Regions from separate parts of the Janthinobacterium foliorum genome, predicted to be linked through region 2. Evidence: predicted binding sites of a transcription regulator. Region 2 holds the regulator's gene; each other region holds the start of a gene.

What was found. Region 2 encodes sigma-54, which starts transcription at its own class of promoters, with help from an activator protein. Its sites were predicted from a motif close to TGGCANGNAANCTGCTTT; they were not measured.
Region 1: the regulator sigma-54 is predicted to act here: its motif matches at 3,660-3,677, upstream of ACZ92H_RS17360 (circularly permuted type 2 ATP-grasp protein).
Region 3: the regulator sigma-54 is predicted to act here: its motif matches at 1,856-1,873, upstream of ACZ92H_RS06035 (urease accessory protein UreD).

Annotation. Positions count from the first base shown of each region.
Region 1 covers NZ_CDXDQE010000008.1:146,234-153,801, forward strand. The annotation lists gene ACZ92H_RS17345 (proteasome-type protease) at 1-303, opposite strand, end outside; gene ACZ92H_RS17350 (transglutaminase family protein) at 380-1,213, opposite strand; gene ACZ92H_RS17355 (alpha-E domain-containing protein) at 1,213-2,157, opposite strand; gene ACZ92H_RS17360 (circularly permuted type 2 ATP-grasp protein) at 2,151-3,623, opposite strand; gene ACZ92H_RS17365 (sensor histidine kinase) at 3,754-4,911, opposite strand; gene ACZ92H_RS17370 (hypothetical protein) at 4,991-5,863, opposite strand; gene ACZ92H_RS17375 (TonB-dependent receptor) at 5,963-7,568, opposite strand, start outside.
Region 2 covers NZ_CDXDQE010000014.1:111,737-119,304, reverse strand. The annotation lists gene lptC (LPS export ABC transporter periplasmic protein LptC) at 1-590, shown strand, start outside; gene lptA (lipopolysaccharide transport periplasmic protein LptA) at 616-1,197, shown strand; gene lptB (LPS export ABC transporter ATP-binding protein) at 1,197-1,952, shown strand; gene ACZ92H_RS24070 (RNA polymerase factor sigma-54) at 1,957-3,435, shown strand; gene hpf (ribosome hibernation-promoting factor, HPF/YfiA family) at 3,506-3,865, shown strand; gene ACZ92H_RS24060 (enoyl-CoA hydratase/isomerase family protein) at 4,021-5,112, shown strand; gene rapZ (RNase adapter RapZ) at 5,109-5,972, opposite strand; gene hprK (HPr(Ser) kinase/phosphatase) at 6,680-7,568, opposite strand, start outside.
Region 3 covers NZ_CDXDQE010000002.1:352,872-360,439, forward strand. The annotation lists gene ureC (urease subunit alpha) at 1-215, opposite strand, end outside; gene ACZ92H_RS06025 (urease subunit beta) at 217-546, opposite strand; gene ACZ92H_RS06030 (urease subunit gamma) at 641-943, opposite strand; gene ACZ92H_RS06035 (urease accessory protein UreD) at 960-1,826, opposite strand; gene ACZ92H_RS06040 (DUF885 domain-containing protein) at 2,002-3,738, opposite strand; gene ACZ92H_RS06045 (EAL domain-containing response regulator) at 3,779-5,983, opposite strand; gene ACZ92H_RS06050 (sensor histidine kinase) at 6,158-7,568, opposite strand, start outside.

The DNA.
Region 1 (7,568 bases), on a different contig from region 2:
GGCCTTCGCTTCGCGCTGGTGCACGGTGCGCACGGCGTCGCCCACGATGCGGGCCGCGTCGTACATATTGCCCACGTTCCAGATGCTGCGCCCATCCGCATCCACGTGTTCGGAAACCAGCTGGCGGATGGCTTGCGAGATCGACAGGTTGCCGGCCGTCATCAAGACCAGCATGCGGTCGCCCGGGTTCTCGAACACGCTCATCTTGCGGAAGGTGCCCACCTGGTCCACGCCAGCGTTGGTGCGGGAGTCGGACAGGAAGACCAGGCCTTCATTCAGGCGCACGCCTATGCAATAAGTCATCGTAGCAAATTCAGTCAAAGGGGAAGCATTCTACACCAGCCGGGCCTGCCAACTATGCTGCAAGGCCCGGCCAGCCTCATTCCTGCCCGTTGAGACGGGCATGTACGGGCACGATCTGCACATCGACTCTTAACGTTTCCGTGCCGCCACCCTGGCGCACGCCGCGCACGGGCGCGGCCGAATCGTAGTCGCGGCCGATGGCCAAGCGGCAATACGCATCCGTCATCAGCCGCGCATGGGTGACGTCGATGCTGACCCAGCCCGCGAAATCCGTGTCTTCCGTCCAGGCATCGACCCAGGCATGGCTGGCCGCGTGGCCCGTCGTGCCCGGATCGATATAGCCGGACACGTAGCGGGCCGGGATGCCCCAGGCGTGGCAGCAGGCCAGGAACACATGCGCGTGGTCCTGGCACACGCCGCGTCCCAGGGCCAGGGCGTCGCCGGCCGTCGTGGTGACCATGGTGGCGCCGCTTTCATAGGCCACCTTGCCGACGATGTGCTCTGCCAGGCGCAGCAAGTGGCCCGTGCCCGCCGTCACGCGGCGGTCAGGCAGGCTGGCCGCGGCCAGTTCCAGGATGGCGGGGTTGGCCTGGGTAAGTGCCGTCGGCATGGTAAACAGCAGCGGCGACAGGGTATCGACCAGGTTCAGGCGTCCCTTGTGCGGATAGATGGTTTCCACCACGCCATGCGCCACCAGGCTCAGGGAGTGATGGCTGCCATTGATGGTCAGCATGTGCGACAGGTTGCCGTAGGCATCCGTGTAGGCGTGGCACTGGCCCGGCGTGGCGATCTGCCAGGACAGGGCCCGCTGCTGCGGCTCGATGCGCGGCGTCAGGTGCAGCTGCTGGATGGTGTAGGCCAGCGGCGCGCTGTAGGCGTAATGGGTTTCGTGGCGGATGGTGAGCTGCATCAGGCCGCCAAGGGAACGAGGAAGTCGCGGCTGACCCGGTTGCCCAGGTCATAGATGTTTTCCAGAAACTCCGTCAGGGTCAGGTGCAGTCCCGCCTTCATGATGTCGTCGATGTGGCCGAATTTCAGCTCCGCATGCAGCTTGCCGGCGAAGCGCTCCGTATCGGCGGACACGTCGTTGCGGATATGTTTTAAATTTTCCACCACGTCATCCATGCAGGCCAAGAGCGACCTGGGCATGTCGCCGCGCAGCATCAGCAATTCCGCCACGCGCGCCGGGGTGATGACGTCGCGGTAGACCTTGCGGTAGATTTCGAAGCCAGAGACGGAGCGCAGCAGGGCCGCCCAGTAGTAAAAGTCGCGCTGGGTGATGTCTTTCGACGTGTCGCGCGCGCCGTGGAATTTCACGTCGAGGATGCGCGCCGTATTGTCGGCCCGTTCCAGGAAGGTGCCCAGGCGGATGAAATGGATGGCTTCGTCCTTCAGCATGGTGCCCAGGGTCACGCCGCGCGACAGGTGCGAGCGGTATTTCACCCATTCGAAGAAGGCGCTGGGGTCCGTTTCCAGCAGATTGCTCTTCAGGCGCTTCTGCATGTCGAGCCAGGTGGCGTTCTGGATTTCCCATACTTCCGTCGTCAGGGTGCCCCGCACGGCGCGGGCGTTTTCGCGCGCCCCCGTCAGGCAGGCGAGGATGGAAGATGGGTTGTTCGGGTCGCGCACCATGAAGTCGAGCACGTCGCGCGTATGAAAACGGCCATATTTGTGGTCGTACGCGCTTTGCAGCTCGGAAATGCCCAGGGTGGCGCGCCAGCCCTGTTCCGCGTCCTGCTCGGACTGCGGCAGCATCGACGTCTGCATGTTGACGTCCAGCATGCGCGCCGTGTTTTCGGCCCGTTCCGTGTAGCGGGCCATCCAGAACAAATGATCGGCGGTGCGGCTCAGCATGTTTTCTCTCCTGCCTGATAGTTTGCTTTTTCTTCCGCAACGGCGGGTTCCAGCACCCACGTATCCTTGGTGCCGCCGCCCTGCGAGGAATTGACCACCAGCGAGCCTTCGCCCAGGGCCACGCGGGTCAGGCCGCCGGGCACCATGGAAATCGTCTTGCCGGACAGCACGAACGGGCGCAGATCGATGTGGCGCGGCGCGATGCCGGCGTCAACGTAGGTGGGGCAGGCGGACAGGGCGAGGGTCGGCTGGGCGATGTAGCCGCCCGGATTGGCCAGCAGGCGCTGGCGGAAGTCCTCGATCTGCGCCAGGCTGGACGCCGGCCCCACCAGCATGCCGTAGCCGCCCGCGCCGTGCACTTCCTTCACCACGAGCTTGGGCAAATTGGCCAGCACGTAGGACAGGTCGGCGCTCTTGCGGCACTGGTACGTCGGCACGTTGTTCAAGACCGGTTCCTGCGACAGGTAAAACTTGATCATGTCGGGCACGAAAGGATAGATCGACTTGTCGTCCGCCACGCCCGTGCCGATGGCGTTCGCCAGCGTCACCCGGCCGGCGCGGTAGACGGACAGCAGGCCCGGCACGCCCAGGGACGAGTCCGAGCGGAAGGCCAGCGGGTCGAGGAAATCGTCGTCGACCCTGCGGTAGATCACGTCCACGCGCTTCGGTCCCCGCGTGGTGCGCATGTACACGGAATTGTCGTTGACGAACAGATCCTTGCCTTCCACCAGTTCCACGCCCATCTGCTGGGCCAAAAAGGCGTGCTCGAAGTAGGCGGAGTTGTACATGCCGGGGGTCATGACGACGACAGTGGGATCGTCGACGCCCATGGGCGCGACGGAACGCAGGTTGTCGAGCAGCATGTCCGGATAGTGGTCGACGGGGGCGATGCGGTTGCGCGCAAACAGTTCCGGGAACAGGCGCATCATCATCTTGCGGTCTTCCAGCATGTAGGACACGCCGGACGGCACCCGTAAATTGTCTTCCAGCACATAGAATTCGCCCTGGCCGGCGCGCACGATATCCACGCCGGCGATGTGGGCATAAATGTCCGAGGCGACGGCGATGCCCTGCATTTCCGGGCGGTACTGCGCGTTCTTGTAGATTTGCTCGGCAGGAATGATGCCCGCCTTGATGATGTTTTGCTCATGATAAATATCATGGATGAACATGTTCAAGGCTTGCACGCGCTGCACGAGACCCGTTTGCATCTGCGTCCACTCGGCGGCGGGGATGATGCGGGGGATGGTATCGAAGGGAATCAGGCGTTCCGTGCCGGCATCGTCACCGTAGACGGCAAAGGTGATGCCGACCCGGCGGAACGTCAGGTCGGCTTCGGCCCGCTTGCGGGCGATGGTGTCGGGGGATTGCTGCGCCAGCCAATTGTCGAATTCACGATAGTGTTCACGTACCTTGCTGTCCGATCCCACGTCATCTGCAGTCATTTCATTGAAAAAATTTGCCATGTTGAGATTTCCCCTTGAGCCGTATCTGACTATAGCTCAGCAGAAATCATGCCAGTGCCACGCACCTGAAAATGTGTAAAAAATGACCACTTTTGTGGCGTAAATCCGTCATCCGCACCGTATTGGTGCGTTACGAGGCACTCTTGGGGACGTCGGCAGGCTGGACGAAGGGACGGCAATCGACGGGCAAGTCGAAGATGAAGCTGGTACCCGTTTCCGGCGAGCTGTCGACGGCGATGCTGCCGCCGTGGCTTTCCGCCACGTTTTGCACGTAGGGCAGGCCGATGCCCCAGCCGGGCGCGGGGCCCAGGTTTTCGCGGCGCAGGTAGTCGAAAATGCGCGCGCTCTGTTCCGGCGAAATGGGCCGCCCGCCGTTGTGCACGTTGACGATCATGCGCTCGTGCGTAGCTTCCACGACAACGCTGATGGGTTCGTCATCGCCATACTTGATGGCATTGCCGAGCAGGTTTTCCAGCGCCCGGCGCAACGAATTCTCGCACCACCAGCCCGTGACGGATTGCCCGCTGACGATGCATTTGCCCGGATGCTGCAGGTTGACCTGGCTGGCCACGGCGTGCGCCAGCGGCAGGATATCGAACTGGCTCAGGGCCAGCGGCAGCTGCTGGCCCCGGTGGTAGCTGAGCGTGTCGAGCAGCTCCTCGATCATGCTGTCGAGGCGCTTGCCGTGGTCGGCGATCTTCTGCGCCAGCGCCGCCACCTTGTCCGGCTCCGTTTGCCGCAGCAGCAGCAGGGCGCTGGTGCTGATGACGGCCAGCGGATTGCGCATGTCGTGCGACAGGCCGGCCGCGATGCGGCGGCGGAAACCTTCATGCATGGAAGTAAATTCGCGGATCGATTCGCGGATGCCCATGTCGATCGAGGCATTGATGATGCGCCAGTCCTTGCTGTGCAGGGTGATGTGCGATTCGTGCGCGACGGCGGCGAAGCAGTCGCGGAAGATCTGGTACTCCTGGATTACCTGTTCCGGCCCGTAATTGGTCATGCGCGCCCGCTCGTTGCCATGCACGGCGGGCACGTTGCTGTCGCTGGTGGCGTTCTCGCGCGGGTGGCCGGGCGTCAGGGCTTCGGCCAGGTTATCGAAGAAGGCGGGCAGGGTATTGATGAGGATGGGCGTGAGCAGCTGGTCCGCGCCCCGCACACTGGCGCGCACGCGCTGTTCCCAGGCCGTCAATACCGCATCGCGCATGGCGAAGAGGCGCTGGGCGCGCGCCAGCGGACGGTGGGGGCGCGCCTGCCGATCTGCCTGATGATCCGTGGCAAGTTTCATCTGAACTCCTTGCAGGAATGGCTATGCTTTCGATAGTATGCGCCAATTCCGCGGCCAGGGAAACGCCCGCATGCGCGCTTTACGGCACGCTGTCGCCTTGCTGTAACACGCCGTGCAGGCGGGCCAGCGCCTGCGACCAATCCTGCAGTGAGAAGTTCTGTGGATCGTCATGACCATTCGCAAAGCCCGTATCGAGCACGGCGTGGAAGGCGGGAATCAGCCACGTTCCCTTGCGCACGCCGGCGGCCAGGTACAGCAGGGCCAGCCGTTCATATTGCGCCGGCGTAAAACCGGGATCGGGCGCCAGGCCATCGTTGCCCTTGCCGCCGCCCGGGACGGAGTTGCGCGGCTGCACCAGTTCCACGTGCAGGAACAGCCCCGTCCACGACGGCTTGTCCTTTTCCAGCTTGCTGGCGTAGCTGGCCGTGCCAAAGTCGCGCACCTGCAGGGAGCCGCCCAGGCGGTTGACGTAGACATGGCCTTTCGGCCCGCCGCCCAGCGCGGGATTGCGCAGCGTAAAGTCGTTGAAATCCCAGCTGGCGTCGTTGATGTGGGCGGGAATGGGTTCTGCCAGGAAATTCGGATAGCTGGTGTCGTGGATGACAAAGTAGCGTGCGACGGGCGCTACCAGGCGGCCCACGGCACGCGACAGGGGCGCATCGACGGCGCCGCCCACGTCGGCCTCGCGGATGCCGCGCGCCGCCAGGTACGCGCGCAGGGCGGCGGGCGCGATGGCCATGCGCCGGCCGATGTGGCTGTCGAGAAAGTCCGGCAAGGGCGCGCTGGCGCCCAGGCGGGCATAGCGTTGCACGGGCCGCAACAGGCAGGTGGCTTGCGCCCGTGCATCGCCCTGGAAGCCGCTTTTCCAGGCGGCGTAGGGGCAGGGCGCTTGCAGCTGGGCAGCGGCGGGCAGCGACATGGCGAGTAACAGGAGCAGGGCAGGGAATCTCATGCGGGCATTGTCGCCCAAGCCTGCGTTGCGGCACAGGCGCGCACGCGAAAAAAAAGCTGCCCGAAGGCAGCCTTTCCTGGAAATGCGGCAACTGGCCCCTTAGAACGCCACGCTGCCGGAAACGACGACGGTGCGCGGCGCGGCCAGCACCAGGCTGCCCGAATCGAACGAGGACACGGCCGAGGCCCAGTAGCTGCGGTCGGCAACGTTGTCGATGCGCGCGCGCAAGGTCACGTCGTGGCCTGCCAGCTGCGTCAGGTAGCGGGCGCCGATGTCCACGCGGGTCCAGGACGGCAACTGCTTGGTGTTGGCCAAGTCCGCGTATTGCGTCGAGGTATACACGGCGCGCGCGTTCAGGCTCAGGCCCGGCGCGCCCGGCACGTCCCATTCGCCGCCCACGCTCGCCTGCATTTTAGGTGCGCCGATGGCGTGCTTGCCGTTATTGAGCGGCTTGTCCGTGTTGCGCTGCTCCGTGTCGAGCCAGGTCAGGCCGCCCAGCAGGCGCACGCCCGCCACCGGCGTGCCGAAGACGGACAGTTCCAGGCCCTCGTTGCGCTGCTCGCCCGACAGGGTGGCGCGCGTGCCGACGATGGCCGGCAAGGGCTTGGCCGTCGAGAACAGGGCGGCGCTCATGCCCAGCTTGCCAGCGTCATACTTGACGCCGATCTCCTTTTGCTTGGACTTGTACGGCGCAAAGACTTCGCCATGGTTGCTCACCAGCTGGTCCGTCGTGCCGTCGAAATAGGTGCCGCTGGCCACGGGGCCCTTGACCAGCGCCTCGATGTAGTTGGCGTACAGCGAGACCTGCTTGCTGGCCTTGTAGACAATGCCGGCCACGGGCGTGGTGGCGCTCTTGTCATAGGTGGGGCCGGACTGCACGGCCGTGCCGTAGGCATAGCCCGTATCCTTGATCTGCTGGCGGCGCGCGCCCACCGTCAGCAGCAGGCTGTCGTCGAGGAAAGCCATGGTGTCGGCCACGGCAAAGCTGCTGAGGATGGTGCGTTGCGTGAGGCGGGGATCACTCATCACGCCGCCCGAGTTCGCTGCCAGGGTAGGCGGCATGGCCACATCGACGGGGCGGTAGATATTCGTCGGCAAGCCCGCGTAATCGCTGATGGCGTAGGCATTCTTCGCTTCATTCCAGTGGCCGGACCAGCTCGCCACCAGGGTGTGCCGGACGGCGCCCGTGCTGAGTTTGCCGCGAACACCCAGTTCGCCCGTGCGGATTTCCTGCTTGCGGCCATTGTCGAAACGGTACACGCTGGCGTCGCCATTGCTTGACGTCAACGCCGGTTCGGCCAGGCTGTTCGATTCCTTCGTCGAGCGGCTGCCAAACGCGGCCCACGCCACCACATCCTTGGCCAGGTCGACTTCGGCGCGCGCCGTGCCAAAGACATCGTGTTCCTTCGAGAAGCTCCATGGCTGGGCGAAATTCTTCGATGCGTCCGGCGCGCCGGGCAAGCTTGCCACGCGGCCGATGTTGACGGATGGGCGTGGCGCCGTCAAATCGAAGTTCTGGTAGCCGGCATCGGCCGACAGGCGGAAGTTGCGGCCGCGATAGTCGAGGCCCACGGCCAGCATGCCCACGTCGTGGTCTTCGCGCTCGATGCTGGTCTCTCCCTGGCGCTTGGCGGCATTCACGCGCACGCCGAATTCCTTGTTCTCGCCGAAGCGGCGGGCCACGTCGATGGCCGCATAGGCATGG
Region 2 (7,568 bases):
ATCGCTGGCGCATCATCTTTACCGTGCTGGGCGCGGTTGTCGTCGCGCTGGGCAGCTTTTGGCTGCTCGAGGTGATGAACAAGAATGCCCAGGATATCAATGCCAGCAAGAGTGTGAACGAGCCCGACTATTTCATTACCAATTTCAGCCTGGTGCGCATGGACTTGACGGGCAAGCCCAGCTATATCGTGTCGGGCACCAAGCTCACGCATTACCCGCTTGACGATTCGTCCGATATCGACCAGCCGTTCGTGCGCAAGCTGACGCCCGACATGCCGCCGATGAACATGAACGCGGAACTGGCGCATATCGACCAGAACAATACCCGGCTGCAGCTGCACCGCCAGGTCGTGGTCGACCGCGTGGCCAGTCCGAAGGCGCAGAACCTGACCCTGAAGACGGAAGCGCTGACGGTATACCCGGATGAAGAACGGATGGAAACGGATGTCCCTGTCGACATCCTGACGGGCGCCTCGCGCATCCATGGCGTGGGCATGAAGGCGAATAACGCGACCGGCGTGGTGGAAGTGCACAATGCCCTGCGCATCGTGCTGCCGCCGAAACCACGGCCAGGTGCCGCGGCCAAATGACAGAATGAAACAAGGAAACCATAATATGAAAAACATCTTGCTGCTGACCCTATTTTCGCTGGCCGTCATGGGCACGGCGCATGCCGAAAAGGCCGATTCCGAGAAGGAAGCCGTCATCACGGCCCAGCGCGGCCAGGTCGATGACGTCAAGCAGACGCGCACCCTGACGGGCGACGTGGTGCTGGTGAAAGGCACCTTGACCATGAAGGCGGGCCGGGCCCTGATCACGGAAGATCCGCAGGGCTACCAGTTCATCACCTTCTGGGCCGATCCGGGCAAGCTGGCCACGTTCCGCCAGAAGCGCGATGGCGCGGGCGACCTGTGGGTGGAAGGCGAAGCGGAGCGCGTGGAATACGACAACAAGACGGAAGTGGTGAAACTGTTTTCCAAGGCCAAGCTGACGCGCCTGGAAGGCACGAAACCGACGGACGTGGCCAACGGCGCCTTCATTTCGTATGACAGCCGCAAGGAAGTGTTTACGATGGAAAACTCCGACAGCGGCACCAGCACCCCGGGCGCCGGCAGCGTGCGCATGGTGATCCAGCCGAAGACCAAGGCCCCAGCGGCGGAGAAGGCGCCAGCGACGCCTGCGCCAGGAAAGAAATAATGGAAAATACACGTTGCGGCAGCACCCTGATCGTTCGCGGGCTGCAGAAAACCTATGGCAAGCGGCAAGTCGTGCATGATGTGTCGCTGCAAGTCGAATGCGGCGAAGTGGTGGGCCTGCTGGGCCCCAACGGCGCCGGCAAGACCACCTCGTTCTACATGATCGTCGGCCTGGTGCCGTCCGACGGCGGCACCATCGATATCAGCGGCGTGGACATTTCCAGCCTGCCGATCCACCGCCGCGCGCAGATGGGCCTGTCCTACCTGCCGCAGGAAGCGTCCGTGTTCCGCAAGCTGACGGTGGAAGACAATATCCGCGCCGTGCTGGAAATCCAGACCGTCGAAGGGCGTCCCCTGAAGAAGGCCGAGATCGAAGAGCGCCTGGACAAGCTGCTGGCCGACTTGCAGATTGAAAAGCTGCGCGAGAACCAGGCGCTGTCCCTGTCCGGTGGCGAACGCCGCCGCGTGGAAATCGCCCGCGCGCTGGCCACCGACCCGCGCTTCGTGCTGCTCGACGAACCGTTCGCCGGCGTCGATCCGATTGCCGTGATCGAGATCCAGCGCATCGTGCGCTTCTTGAAGGAGCGCAATATCGGCGTGCTGATCACCGATCATAATGTGCGCGAGACGCTGGGTATCTGCGACCGTGCCTACATCATCAACCAGGGCTCGGTGCTGGCGTCGGGACGCCCCGACGACATCATCGCGAACGAGTCGGTACGCCGGGTCTATCTGGGCGAACACTTCCGTATGTGAGCCAATGAAACAATCATTGCAGCTGCGCACCTCGCAGCACCTGGCACTGACGCCTCAGTTGCAGCAATCGATACGCCTGTTGCAATTGTCTACCCTGGAATTGCACCAGGAACTCGAGCAACTGTTGACGGACAATCCCCTGCTCGAACGGCTCGACGATCCGCTCGACCGTTCGCTGCGGCTGCTTTCCGATGGCGCCCTCAGTTCCACGGCGGCACCGGCCGAAGCGCCGCCCCAGCCGCCGGGCCAGGACGCGCCGGTGGCGCCGGCCGAAGCCGAGACGTTTGACGGCGAGGGCGGCGACGCCCCGGCCGCCATGGATGGCGCCGACAGCGACTGGAGCGAGGCGAGCCGCGGCAAGGCGCCCGACGACGAGGATTCGCGTCCGCAGCTGGAAGCCCACCACTGCACCCTGCGCGAGCACCTGATGGAACAGATGCGCGTGACGGTGCTGGAATTGCGCGACCGCGCGCTCGTCGAACTGATCATCGATGCGCTCGACGACAATGGCTACCTGGAAGAGCCGCTCGACGACATCCTGGCGCGCCTGCCGGAAGAGCTGGAGATCGATGCCGACGAGCTGCGCACGGCCTTGTCCCTGCTGCAAAGCTTCGACCCGCCCGGCGTGGGCGCGCGCAACGCGTCCGAGTGCCTGGCGCTGCAGATCAGGCGTTTGCCGCACATCGCCATGGTGACGCGCCGCATGGCCCTCGTCATCGTGGAAAAACACCTGGCCTGGTTTGCCCAGCGCGATTTCAACAAGCTGAAAAAAGCCCTCGATTGCGACGACGAAGACTTGCGCGAGGCGCAGACGGTGATCCGCCTGTGCAACCCGCATCCGGGCGCCGTGTTTGCCTCGGACGTGTCCGATTACGTGGTGCCCGACGTCGTCGTCAAGCGCGCGCGCAGTGGCTGGCAGGTGACGCTGAACAACGACGTCATGCCGCGCCTGCGCGTCAACGCCATGTACGCCAATTTGTTGAAGCAGGGCAAGGGCGAAGGGGCCATGGGCGCACAGTTGCAGGAAGCCAAGTGGCTGATCAAAAACATGCGCCAGCGCTTCGACACCATCCTGCGCGTGGCACAGGCGATAGTAGAACGACAAAAGAATTTTTTCTCGCATGGGGCCGTTGCCATGCGTCCCCTTGTGCTCCGTGAAATAGCTGATACACTGGGTTTACACGAGAGTACTATCTCGCGGGTAACAACTCAAAAGTACATGCTGACCCCGCACGGCATGTTCGAGTTGAAATATTTCTTTGGTAGCCATGTCGCCACCGAAGCGGGGGGCGAAGCGTCATCGACGGCGATACGGGCATTGATCGTGCAACTGACAGGAGCTGAAGACCCTAAAAATCCTTTATCCGACAGTAAGATTGCGGACATGCTGGGGGAACAAGGCATGGTGATTGCGCGACGTACTGTTGCCAAATACCGGGAAGCATTGAAAATTCCGCCAGTGAGTCTGCGTAAGTGTTTGTAAGTTTTTTTCGGTTCCTCTGCGGGCCGGATACGATGGACCGCACGAACCCGAATCATCTTTAGGAGTGTGTATGAATCTCACCATCAGCGGACATCATCTTGAAGTGACACCAGCCATCCGTGAATACGTACAAGCGAAACTGGAGCGTGTGAAGCGTCATTTCGATCAAGTCATCGATATTGCCGTGATTCTGACCGTCGACAACCTCAAAGAGAAAGAAAAACGTCAAAAGGCCGAAGTCAACCTGCGTCTGAGCGGCAAGACCGTCTACGTGGAAAGCCTGGCGCAAGACCTGTATGCCGCGATCGATACCCTGATCGACAAGCTGGACCGGCAAGTGATGAAGTACAAAACCAAAGTGCAAGGGCACGGTAAAGAGGCGATCAAGCATCTGCCAGACAACTCGGATGAAGAAGTCGCCGCCGTCTAAACGGCCTGCCACTGTCAACCGGTTGTGATCAACTAAGGGCGCGCCTACCGCGCCCTTTTTTGCGCCCGTCGCCCGCGTCGGGCAGGGCCACGGGAACGCAATATTGCACCCGAAGGCGCTAGAATGTTGCCATGCCCACTACTTTCCATCCTGCCATGAGCGACTTCGTCCAGACTGCCATCCGCAACCGTACCGGCCACATCGTGCTGGACCGCCCGAAAGCCTTGAATTCCCTGTCGCTGGAGATGGTGCGGGCCCTCAGCGCCACCCTGCTGGCCTGGCGCGACGATCCGCAGGTAGACGCCGTGGTGATCCGCTCCAGCAGCGACAAGGCCCTGTGTGCGGGCGGCGACATCCGCTTCTTTTACGATGCGGGCTTGTCTACGCCGCAAGGCGGCAGCGCACTGCTGGAAGATTTTTTTACTGAAGAATATGCATTAAATCATTTAATTCATTTCTATCCAAAACCGTATATCGCCATCATGGATGGCGTGGTGATGGGCGGCGGCATGGGCGTGGCGCAAGCCGGTCCCGGCAACCAGCTGCGCATCGTGACGGGCCGCACGCGCATGGCCATGCCGGAAGTCAATATCGGCCTGTTTCCCGACGTGGGCGGCAGTTATTTCCTGTCCCGCCTGGCGGGCCAGCTGGGCTTGTACCTGGGCTTGACGGGTTTGACCATCGGCGCGGCCGATGCCTTGTACACGGGCCTGGCCGACGTGTACCTGCCTGAAGCGCAGATGCCCGCGCTGCTGGCCCTGTTCGAGACGACGCAGGGCGAAGCCTTGCCCGTCGCCATCAAGGCCCTGGCGGCCCCGTTCCAGGCGCAGGCGGGCGATTCCGCGCTGGCCGCGGCGCGCACGGCGCTGGACCGCCACTTCGGCGCCGGCAACGTGGCCGCCATCATGGCCTCGCTGGCGCAGGACGACAGCGCGTTTGCCGGCAAGGCGCTGGCGGCCATGCGCTTGCGCTCGCCGCTGATGATGTCGGTGACGCAGGAGCTGCTGCGGCGCGGCGCGCATCTGGGCGTGGCCGATTGCCTGCGCATGGAACGCACTGTGGTGCGCCACAATTTCGAACATGGCGAAGTGCTCGAAGGCGTGCGCGCGCTGGTGGTCGACAAGGACAATGCGCCGCGCTGGAATCCCGCCAGCCTGGACGAGGTCGACGCAGCCATGGTGGCGCGCTTCTTTGCGCCCGTCTGGCCGGCACAGGCGCACCCGCTGCGCGACCTGGATAGGCCCTAAGCCCGTTCGCGGTGGCGCAGCACGACTCTTTCGTTGGCGCTGAAATACTGCGTCAGCCGTTCTGCCATGTACACGGACCGGTGCTGGCCGCCCGTGCAGCCGAGCGCCACCGTCAGGTAGCTGCGGTTGTCGGACTTGAATGATGGCAACCATTTTTCGATGAAGGCGCGGATGTCGGCCAGCATTTCCAGCGCGCTGGGCTGGGCATCGAGGAAGGCGATCACGGGGGCGTCGCGTCCGTCGAGCGGGCGCAGCGCCAGGTCGTAATAGGGATTGGGCAAGGCCCTTACATCGAAGACGAAATCGGCGTCGAGCGGCACGCCCAGCTTGAAGGCGAACGATTCGAAGAACAGGGTCAGCGGCGCGCGCTCGGAGGCGACGATATCCTTGATCCAGCTGCGCAGCTTGTTGGCGCTCAGCTCCGAGGTATCGATCACATGGCCCAGCTGTTCGATGGCCGACAGGCGTTCGCGCTCTTCCGAAATGCACTCGATCAGGGTGCGGCGGCTGGCCGGATTCTGGTTCGGACGCAATTCATGCGACAGCGGATGGCTGCGCCGCGTCTCCGAAAAACGCGCCACCAGCGCATGCGTGGTGGCCGTCAGGAACATGACTTTGACATCGTGCCCCTGGTCGCGCAGCAGCGCCACATTGTGCGGCAAATTGGCCAGCGATTCGGCGCTGCGCGCATCGACGGCGACGGCCAGTTGCGGCGCGCCTTCATCGAGCAGGGTTTGCACCAGGCTGGGCAGCAAGCCTGGCGGGAGGTTGTCGACGCAGTAGTAGCCGGTATCTTCCAGCACATTGAGTGCGACGGATTTGCCGGAGCCGGATATTCCGGTAATAAGGACGATATGCATACGACGATCATACAATAAAGGCCGACGCTCTGCCTCCAAGGCAATTATCTTTACAAATTATTGCAATTCGATATGTTGTATTGCTTGGACGAACGAGGGGGCAGCATGGGGTGCGCAGAGCACTGCCGCGTCTCTGCGCAACGGCTCGCCCATGCATGGGCGAACTCCTTGGCAACATTAATCGCCACTCATGGCGAGTCGTTGGTGTAGCAGGGAATTCACGCAGCACTGCTGCGTGCCTGCGCAACGGTTCGCCCATGCATGGGCGAACTCCTTGGCAACATTAATCGCCACTCATGGCGAGTCGTTGGTGTAGCAGGGAAGTCACGCAGCATTGCTGCGTGCCTGCGCAACGGTTCGCCCATGCATGGGCGAACTCCTTGGCAACATTAATCGCCACTCATGGCGAGTCGTTGGTGTAGCAGGGAATTCACGCAGCACTGCTGCGTGCCTGCGCAACGGTTCGCCCATGCATGGGCGAACTCCTTGGCAACATTAATCGCCACTCATGGCGAGTCGTTGGTGTAGCAGGGAATTCACGCAGCACTGCTGCGTGCCTGCGTAACGGTTCGCCCATGCATGGGCGAACTCCTTGGCAACATTAATCGCCACTCATGGCGAGTCGTTGGTGAAGCAGGGAATTCACGCAGCACTGCTGCGTGCCTGCGTAACGGTTCGCCCATGCATGGGCGAACTCCTTGGCAACATTAATCGCCACTCATGGCGAGTCGTTGCCGCTCCATGAACTCCTGCAAGGTATCGATGCCGCGCAGTTGCAGGATGGTGTTGCGCACGGCCGCTTCCAGCAGCACGGCGATGTTGCGGCCGGCGGCGACGGGGATGACGACCTTGCGTACGGGCAAGCCGAGCACATCTTCCGTGGGGAACAGGAAAGGCAGGCGTTCCACTTCTTCTTCCAGCGCATTGCGGCGCACCAGGTGCACGATCAGCTTCAAACGCATCTTGCGGCGCACGGCCGTTTCGCCAAAGATGGCCTTGATGTCGAGCAAGCCCAGTCCCCGCACTTCCAGCAGGTTTTGCAGCAGGGGCGGGCAGCGGCCTTCGATCATGTTGGGCGCGATGCGCGAGAATTCGACGGCGTCGTCGGCCACCAGGCCGTGGCTGCGCGAGATCAGTTCCAGCCCCAGTTCGCTCTTGCCCAGGCCCGAATCGCCCGTGATCAGCACGCCCACGCCCAGCACGTCCATGAAGACGCCATGCATGATGATGCGCTGCGCCAGTTTTTTCGACAGGTAGACGCGCAGGAAGTCGATCACTTGCGCGGCCGGCAGCGGGGTGGAGAACAGGGGAATGTTTTGCTCGTCGCAGATGGCGAGGATGTCGGGCGGCGTTTCCAGGCCTTGCGCGATGATCAGCGCGGGCGGGCCGCCGGCGATCAGTTCGCCGATCACGTGGGTGCGCGTATTGACCTTCAGGCGCTGGTAGTAATTGATTTCCTGGTGGCCGAAGACCTGGATGCGGCCCGGGTGGATCAGGTTCAAGTGGCCCACCTGGTCGGCGGCCGACGAGACATCGCCGGAGATCAGGCGCTCGCCGCCCGGGAAGCCGGCGAACCAGCCCAGTTGCAGACTTTCA
Region 3 (7,568 bases), on a different contig from region 2:
TTCGTGATGACGGTGTCCATCACCTCGGCCGCGCAGCGCTGCGACTGGCCCATGCCGTCGCGGATCACCTTGCCGCCGCCGAACTTCACTTCTTCGCCGTAGATGGCGTAGTCATGCTCGATTTCGATGAACAGGTCCGTGTCGGCCAGGCGGATGCGGTCGCCCTTGGTGGGGCCGAACATCTCGGCATAGGCGCTGCGGGGTATACTGGCCATCTCAATCCTTTCCCGGTGGCGTAGCTTGCAATTCGCCCATCACTTCGCCATTGAAGCCGAAGACCTTGCGTTCGCCCGCCAGCGCCACCAGTTCCACGGTGCGCTGCTGGCCCGGCTCAAAGCGCACGGCGGTGCCGGCCGTGATATTGAGGCGCATGCCGTAGGCGCGCCAGCGCTCGAACGACAGCGCCGGGTTGACCTCGAAAAAGTGGAAATGCGAGCCCACCTGGATCGGCCGGTCGCCCCGGTTCGCCACCACCACGGTCGCCGTGGCGCGGCCCGCATTGATGCTGATTTCGCCTTCTTCCAATCTGTATTCGCCTGGTGTCATGATGGTTTCCTTCGTCTATGCGCCCTACACTGGCCGGCGGATCGCCGGCGCGACACAGGCACGGCGCGGATGGCGCCCTGCCATGCAATGAAAACTACGGTATCGGATGATGCACGGTCACCAGCTTGCTGCCGTCGGGGAAGGTCGCTTCCACCTGGATGTCGGGGATCATCTCGGCGATGCCGTCCATGACGTCGCCGCGCGAAAGGATCTTCGTGCCGTCCGACATCAGCTGCGCCACCGACTTGCCGTCGCGCGCCCCTTCCATGATGGCCGCGCTGATCAGGGCCACCGCTTCCGGGTAGTTCAGCTTCAGGCCGCGCGCCAGGCGCCGTTCGGCCAGCAGCGCGGCGGTAAAAATGAGCAGCTTGTCTTTTTCGCGGGGAGTCAGGTCCATGTCTTTCCTTGTGATGTCAGGTATTCCAGCTGCGCGGAACAACCGCGTCGCGCCCCAGCATGGCGGGGCGCAGCAGCTGCCAGGCGGCCAGCATGATGCGGCGCGCCGCCTCGCTGTCGGCGCACAGCAGGCGCACCACCACCAGCGATTTCATCTGCGTGGCGCCAAATGCGGCGCCGGCCGGCACGGCGATCCCGCGCACGGCCGCCAGCACGGCCGGCGCAATGGGCATGCCGACGGCGATCAGGGTGGCGCACACCGTGTGGCCCGCCAGGCCCAGCGGGCTGGCCATCAGCGCGCCGCCGGCCGCCAGCACGCCCTGCTCCCACCACAGCAGCTTGCCGCCGCGGCGGATCTGCACCTGCTGGCTGATGCTGCCGCTATTGAACACTTCGCCCGAGGCGCTGCGGCCCAGGCAGACGATGTCGCAGCCGATGTAGCTGGCGTCCGGCGCCAGTTCCACCGTGTGGCGCAGGCGCACGCAGGCCTGGTCGAAGAAGATGCTCTCCTGCGGCAGCCACTCGATGGCCGCGCCGCTGCCTGCGCGCAGCGCGATGCGCTGGCCCGAGACGTGGCCGTTGGCGCGGTACCATTTGGCCGCGCCCGGCGAGGTGAGGAACGCGTGCGCGCCATCGCCGACGGTGGCGTCGACGGCCAGCTGGTCGCCGCCCACCACGCCGCCGGGCGGATGGATGATGATGGCGTGGCAGACGCCATCGCCTTCCGGATACAGGGGCTTTTGCACGCGCAGGGGACCGCTGTGCGTGCGCTCGACGAGGCGGCTGACGCCATCGTGCAGCGCAAAGCCCAGGCGCAGATGCGCCTGCCAGGCGCTGTGGGCGCTGGCGTCAGAAGGCGTGGCGAAATGGGGGCGGTCTGGCATGCACTGCAATCGTGTAAATAACGATCAACAAAGCAGAAAATGTGCCAGTTACGACGGGGGCCGGCAATTGGCGGCGCGGCGCGCTGTCCAGGAAGGAAAAAGTGAGAATCGTGCACCGTGAAATGGCGGGCGCACCACCGTGGTGCGCCCGCCACGCCCGGCGCATGCTAGGCAGTCACGGTGCCGCCAGGTACGGGCTCTTGCCGCCGTCGGCGATGAAGCCGTCGATGCGCCGTTCCAGCACGGGCAGCGGCACCGACCCCATTTCCAGCACCATGTCGTGGAAGGCGCGGATGTCGAAGTGCTCGCCCAGCGCCATTTCCGCCTTGCGGCGGCCATCGAGGATGGCCATCTCGCCCAGGTAGTAGGACAGCGCCTGGCCCGGCCAGGAGATATAGCGGTCCACCTCCGTCTCGATTTCATGCGCGGACAAGGCCGTGTTCTCGTGCAGATAGGCCTGCGCCTGCGCGCGCGTCCAGTCCTGCGCGTGGATGCCCGTGTCGACCACCAGGCGCGCGGCGCGCCAGGCCTGGTAACTGAGCATGCCGAAGGTTTCATAGGCATTCTCGTAGATGCCCATCTCGGCGCCCAGGCGCTCGCAGTACAGTGCCCAGCCTTCGCCATACGCGGAGATGTAGGCGCGGCGGAAGGCCGGCCGGCCCTTCTGCTCCAACGCCACGGGCATCTGGAAGGCGCGGCCAGGCGCCGATTCGTGCAGGGTCAGCGCCGGCATGCTGTACAGGGGCCGCGATGGCAAATCATAGGTATTGACCAGGTAGACGCCCGGCCCGCCGCGGCCCGACGTGTAATGGGGCGCCTGCTCGTCCGGCACGGGGATGATGGCAAAGCGCTGGCGTGGCAGGTAGCCGAAATACTGCGCCGCCTTGGCATCGAACTTCTTGGCCACCCAGGCTGAGCGCATCAGCAGCTCTTGCGGCGTGCGCGCATAGAATTGCGGATCGCTGCGCAAGAATTGCAGGAAGGCGGCAAAGTCGCCCTTGAAGCCCGTCTGCGCGATGGTGGCGCCCATCTCGGCGCGGATCTTCTCCATCTCGCGCAGGCCGATGGCGTGGATCTGCGCCGCGCTCATGTCCGTGGTGGTAAATTCCGTGATCTTCGACTGGTAGTACGCCTTGCCGTCGGGCAGGCGTTCGGCAGCCAGGGTCATGGCCGCGCCGGGAATATACACGTCGCGCATGAAGGCCAGCAGCTCGCCGAACGCCGGCATGACGGCGTCGCGGATGGCTTGCACGGCGGCGGCGCGCAAGGCCGATTGTTCCTGCGCCGGCATGCTGGCCGGCAGCTGCCGCAAGGGCTGGTAATACAGGGTCGCCCGCGCATCGGCCGCGTTGGCCACGTCGGCCAGCGCCTGCTCGCGCCCCGCCAGCGTCACGCGCGGCGGCGTGAAACCGCGCCGCAGGCCGGCGCGCATATTTTCCATCTGCTCGCTGAAATAGCGCGGCACGTCATTGAGCTGCGCGATGTAGGCGCGGTAGTCGGCGCTGGTGCGCAGCGGCTTGCGGGCAGCATATGCCAGGTCATTCCAGAAAGCCGTATCGGCATTGAGGGGGCGCTCATACTCGCGGAACTGCTGCGCCGCCAGCAAGGCCGCCACCTGCGCGCGGTAGACGGCGAAGTTGACGCCATCGTCGCCCGCCAGGCTGGCGGAATCGAGCGCATCGAGCTGCGCCAGCACGCGCGCCCAGTAGTCGCGGCGCTTTTCCTGCGTGGCCGCGTCCACGCGTGGCAGGCCGGCGTCCAGCTTCTGCTCCTGGCGCCATTGCCATTCGGCGCCATAAATCTGCAGGAACTGGCCAGCGGCGCCCGCAGGCGGCACGGTGTCGGTGGCTGCCGCGGCAGCGCCGCCGAACAGCATGCATGCGCCCAGCAGCGCGGGGATCAGTCTTTTCACGGAATACTTGCCCAAGAGAAAAAAGAGCCAGCATACCTGCTCACGCCAGCGCCAGCATCCTTTTTTCGCGCAGCAGCGCCGTAAAGGCCTGCGCCGGCAATGGCCGGCTGAAGTAATAGCCCTGCATCTCGTCGCAGCCGTGCTCCGTCAGAAAATCCACCTGCGAGCGCGTTTCCACTCCTTCGGCGATGACGCGCATGTCCAGGTTGTGCGCCAGCGAGATGACGGAGCGGGCGATGGCCGCGTCGCTGCTGCTGGTGGTGACATCATCGACGAAGGATTTGTCGATTTTCAGCACGTCGATGGGGAAGCGCTTCAGGTAGCCCAGGCTGGAGTAGCCGGTGCCGAAGTCGTCGAGCGAAATGCCCACGCCGATATCCTTCAGGCGCGTCAGGGCCGCCACCGCCTTGTCCGGATCGCCCATCACGGTGCTTTCCGTGATCTCGATGCCCAGGCAGGCGGGCGCGATGCCGTACTTGCGCAGGGCCGCCTCGACGAACGGCACCGTGCGGTCCTGCGCGAACTGCTTGCCGGACAGGTTGACGGCCACCTTGATGCTGCCCAGGCCCGCATCGTGCCAGGCGCGGATCTGCGCGCAGACGCTTTCCAGCACCCACTCGCCGATGGCCGTGATGGAGCCGTACTCCTCGGCCAGGGCGATGAACAGGCCTGGCGGCACCTTGCCCAGCACGGGATTGTCCCAGCGCAGCAGGGCTTCGGCGCCCAGCATGGTGCCCGTGCGCAAGCACATCTGCGGCTGGTAATGCACCTCGAATTCATCGCGGCCGATGGCCCCGCGCAGCTGCTGCTGCATGGCCAGGCGGGCGCGGATGTCGCTGCCCATGCGCTCGGTGAAGAAGGCGTAGTGGTCGCGCCCCATTTCCTTGGCGCGCACCAGGGCCGTGTCGGCGTGGCGCAGCACGTCATCGAGGCTGTCGCCGTCGGCCGGGCACATGGCGATGCCGATGCTGGTGGTCAGCGCCAGGCGTTCGCCATCGACGCTGAGCTCCTCGCGCAGGCCGGCCAGGATGGTTTGCGCCAGCGCCAGGGTGCGCCCCAGCAGGGCATCGTCCTGCAGCAGGATCTGGAACTCGTCGCCGCCCTGGCGTGCCACCGTGTCGCCCTCGCGCACGCAGCCGGAAAGGAAACGCGCCACCACCTGCAGGGCCTTGTCGCCGACGGCCTGGCCGTGCGAATCGTTGATGTTCTTGAAGCGGTCCAGGTCCAGGCACATCAGCACCACCTGCTGGCCATCGCGCGCGGCGTTCGCGCGCGCGTGTTCGAAGCGCTCGCGCATCAGCACGCGGTTGGGCAGGCCCGTCAAGGCGTCGTGGTAGGAGAGGAAATCGATCAGGTGCTGCTCGGCCTTGCGCTCGCTGATGTCGAGGAAGACGCCCACGTAGTTGACGACGGCGCCGTCCGGGCCGTGCACGGTGGAGGCGCTGAGCAAACAGGGATAGGTGTCGCCGCTCTTGCGTCGCGTCTGCACCTCGCCCGACCAGCAGCCGCTGCTGCGCAAGCCCTGGCGCAGGGCCAGCAGCACCGCTTCGCCCGTGTATTCCGCGTGCAGGCGCATGATGTCGGTGCCCACCACTTCCTGCGCCGCGTAGCCGGTGATGCGGGTAAACGCGGGATTGGCCGTGACGATGACGCCGGCCGGATCGGTGATCAGGATGGCGTCCTGCGTGGCCTCGAAGACCTGGCCCGACAGCCGCAGCAATTCCTCGTTGGCGCGGCGGATCTGCACTTCGCGCGCCAGCGTGCTGGCCACCTGCTCCAGTTCCGCCGTGCGTTCGGCCACGCGCCGCTCCAGGTTGGCGCGTTCCTGCGCCAGTTGCAGCTGCGCCCGCGCCAGGCGCACGTGGGCGTCGGTGCGGGCAAGGATTTCCTCGGCCTGGAACGGCTTGGCGATGAAGTCGACGGCGCCCAGCGCAAAGCCGCGCACCTTGTCGTCCGTATCGTACTGGGCCGAGAGAAAGATCACGGGTACCTGGCGCAGGGCGGGGATTTCCTTCAGGCGCCGGCACACTTCAAAGCCATCGAGGCCCGGCATGCGCACGTCGAGCAGGATCAGTTCCGGCGGACGCGCCTGCGCCGTCCACAAGGCCAGTTCGCCGTTCGGCGCCTGGCGTACCGCATAACCGGCGCTGCCCAGCAAATCGCTCAACAACTTGAGCGACGCCGGCGTGTCTTCAACGATCAGTACTTCGCCCTTCGAATTCACTTCCGAAAAATCGCGGTGCATGTAGCAGTTCTCTCAGCTTTGGATGAGGCGCGGCGCTCCGTTGCCGCGCTGGACAAGACATTTCTTTGCAGTGAACTACGTACCATCATCATAATCTTTATTGCAATTTAGCACCATCCATCGCCGGCAATTTGCTTGCCTTTTTATCTAAAGCGATGTTGGCTGTCCACACTTTCATACTGCCGCCAGGCTGCTGTCGTCCTCCAGCAAGGCGCATAGCTGGCGGTACTGATGCCGCTCCAGCATCGCCTGCAAGCCCGGCACCAGCGGCGCCGCCGCCGCCGGCAAGCCGGCCAGCAGCAAGGCCACGCGGGCCAGGTTCAATTCGCGCAGCGCCACCAGCAAGGCGGCGCGCGCGTCGTGGTCCAGCAGCGCCAGGTCGCGCGCCTGCAGGGCGGGCAACTCTCCGGGCTGCGCCAGCACCGGCATGGCAGGCGGCAAGGGTGGCTGCTGCGGCAGCCGGGCCGCCTGCACGGGAATGCTGAAACGGAAGGTGGCGCCCTGCCCCGGCGCCGATTCGACCGTCAGTTCGCCGCCCATCAACCGCACGAATTCGCGCGAAATGGCCAGGCCCAGCCCCGTGCCATCCTTGGGCCCCGCGCTGTCGGCCTGCACGAACGGCTCAAAAATGCGCTGCTGGTCTTCCATGGCGATGCCGGCGCCCGTGTCGCTGACGGCAAACGACAGGCGCCAGCGATCCTCGTCCAGCCGTTCGCCGCGCACGCGCAAGGTGATGCAGCCGCTGCCTGCGAACTTGACGGCATTCGACGTCAGGTTCAGCAGCACCTGGCGCAGCCGCGTGGCGTCGAGCAGCGCGGCTGGCGGCACGGCGACGCAATCGAGGCGCAGAGGCAGGCCCTGCAGGCCGGCGCGCATGTCCAGCATGTCCATCACTTCCTGCAGCAGCGGCGCCAGCGCCACGGCCGTCGTTTGCGTCTGCAACCGACCCGCCTCGCCCTTGGACAGGTCGAGGATTTCATTGATCAAGGTGAGCAGATGATTGCCCGAGCGGTGGATGATGGCCAGGTTGCGCTTTTCATCGGCCTGCATGTTGGGCGAGGCGGCCATCAGGCGAGAAAAGCCGATCACGGAATTGAGGGGCGTGCGCAATTCATGGCTCATGTTGGCGAGGAAAACGCTTTTCGCGCGGTTCGCCGCCTGCGCCTGGCTGACGGCCACCGACAGGGCGCCCGTGCGCTCGGCCACCAGCTCTTCCAGGTGATGGCGGTGGCGCAGCAGCTCCAGCTCCGCCTCGCGGTGCGCCGTGATGTCGTAGTTCGAGCCTACCAGGCGCATGGGCTGGCCCCGGCCATCGCGGAAGATCACGGCGTCGGCCTTGATGTAGCGCGTGCTGCCGTCGGGCCAGCGGATGCGGTACTCGTGCGTGAAGGCGTGGCCCGCCCGCAGCGCCGCGCGCAGGGCCGCTTTCGCCGCCGCCACGTCGTCCGGCACCAGCGCCGCGCGCCAGATGGCCGCCGGCGCCAGGCCGCCGCCCGCATCGGCCTTGAACTGCGCGTACATCTGCTCATCCCACTCCAGGGCCCCCTGACTCACGTTCCAGTCCCAGATGCCGATGCTGGCCGCG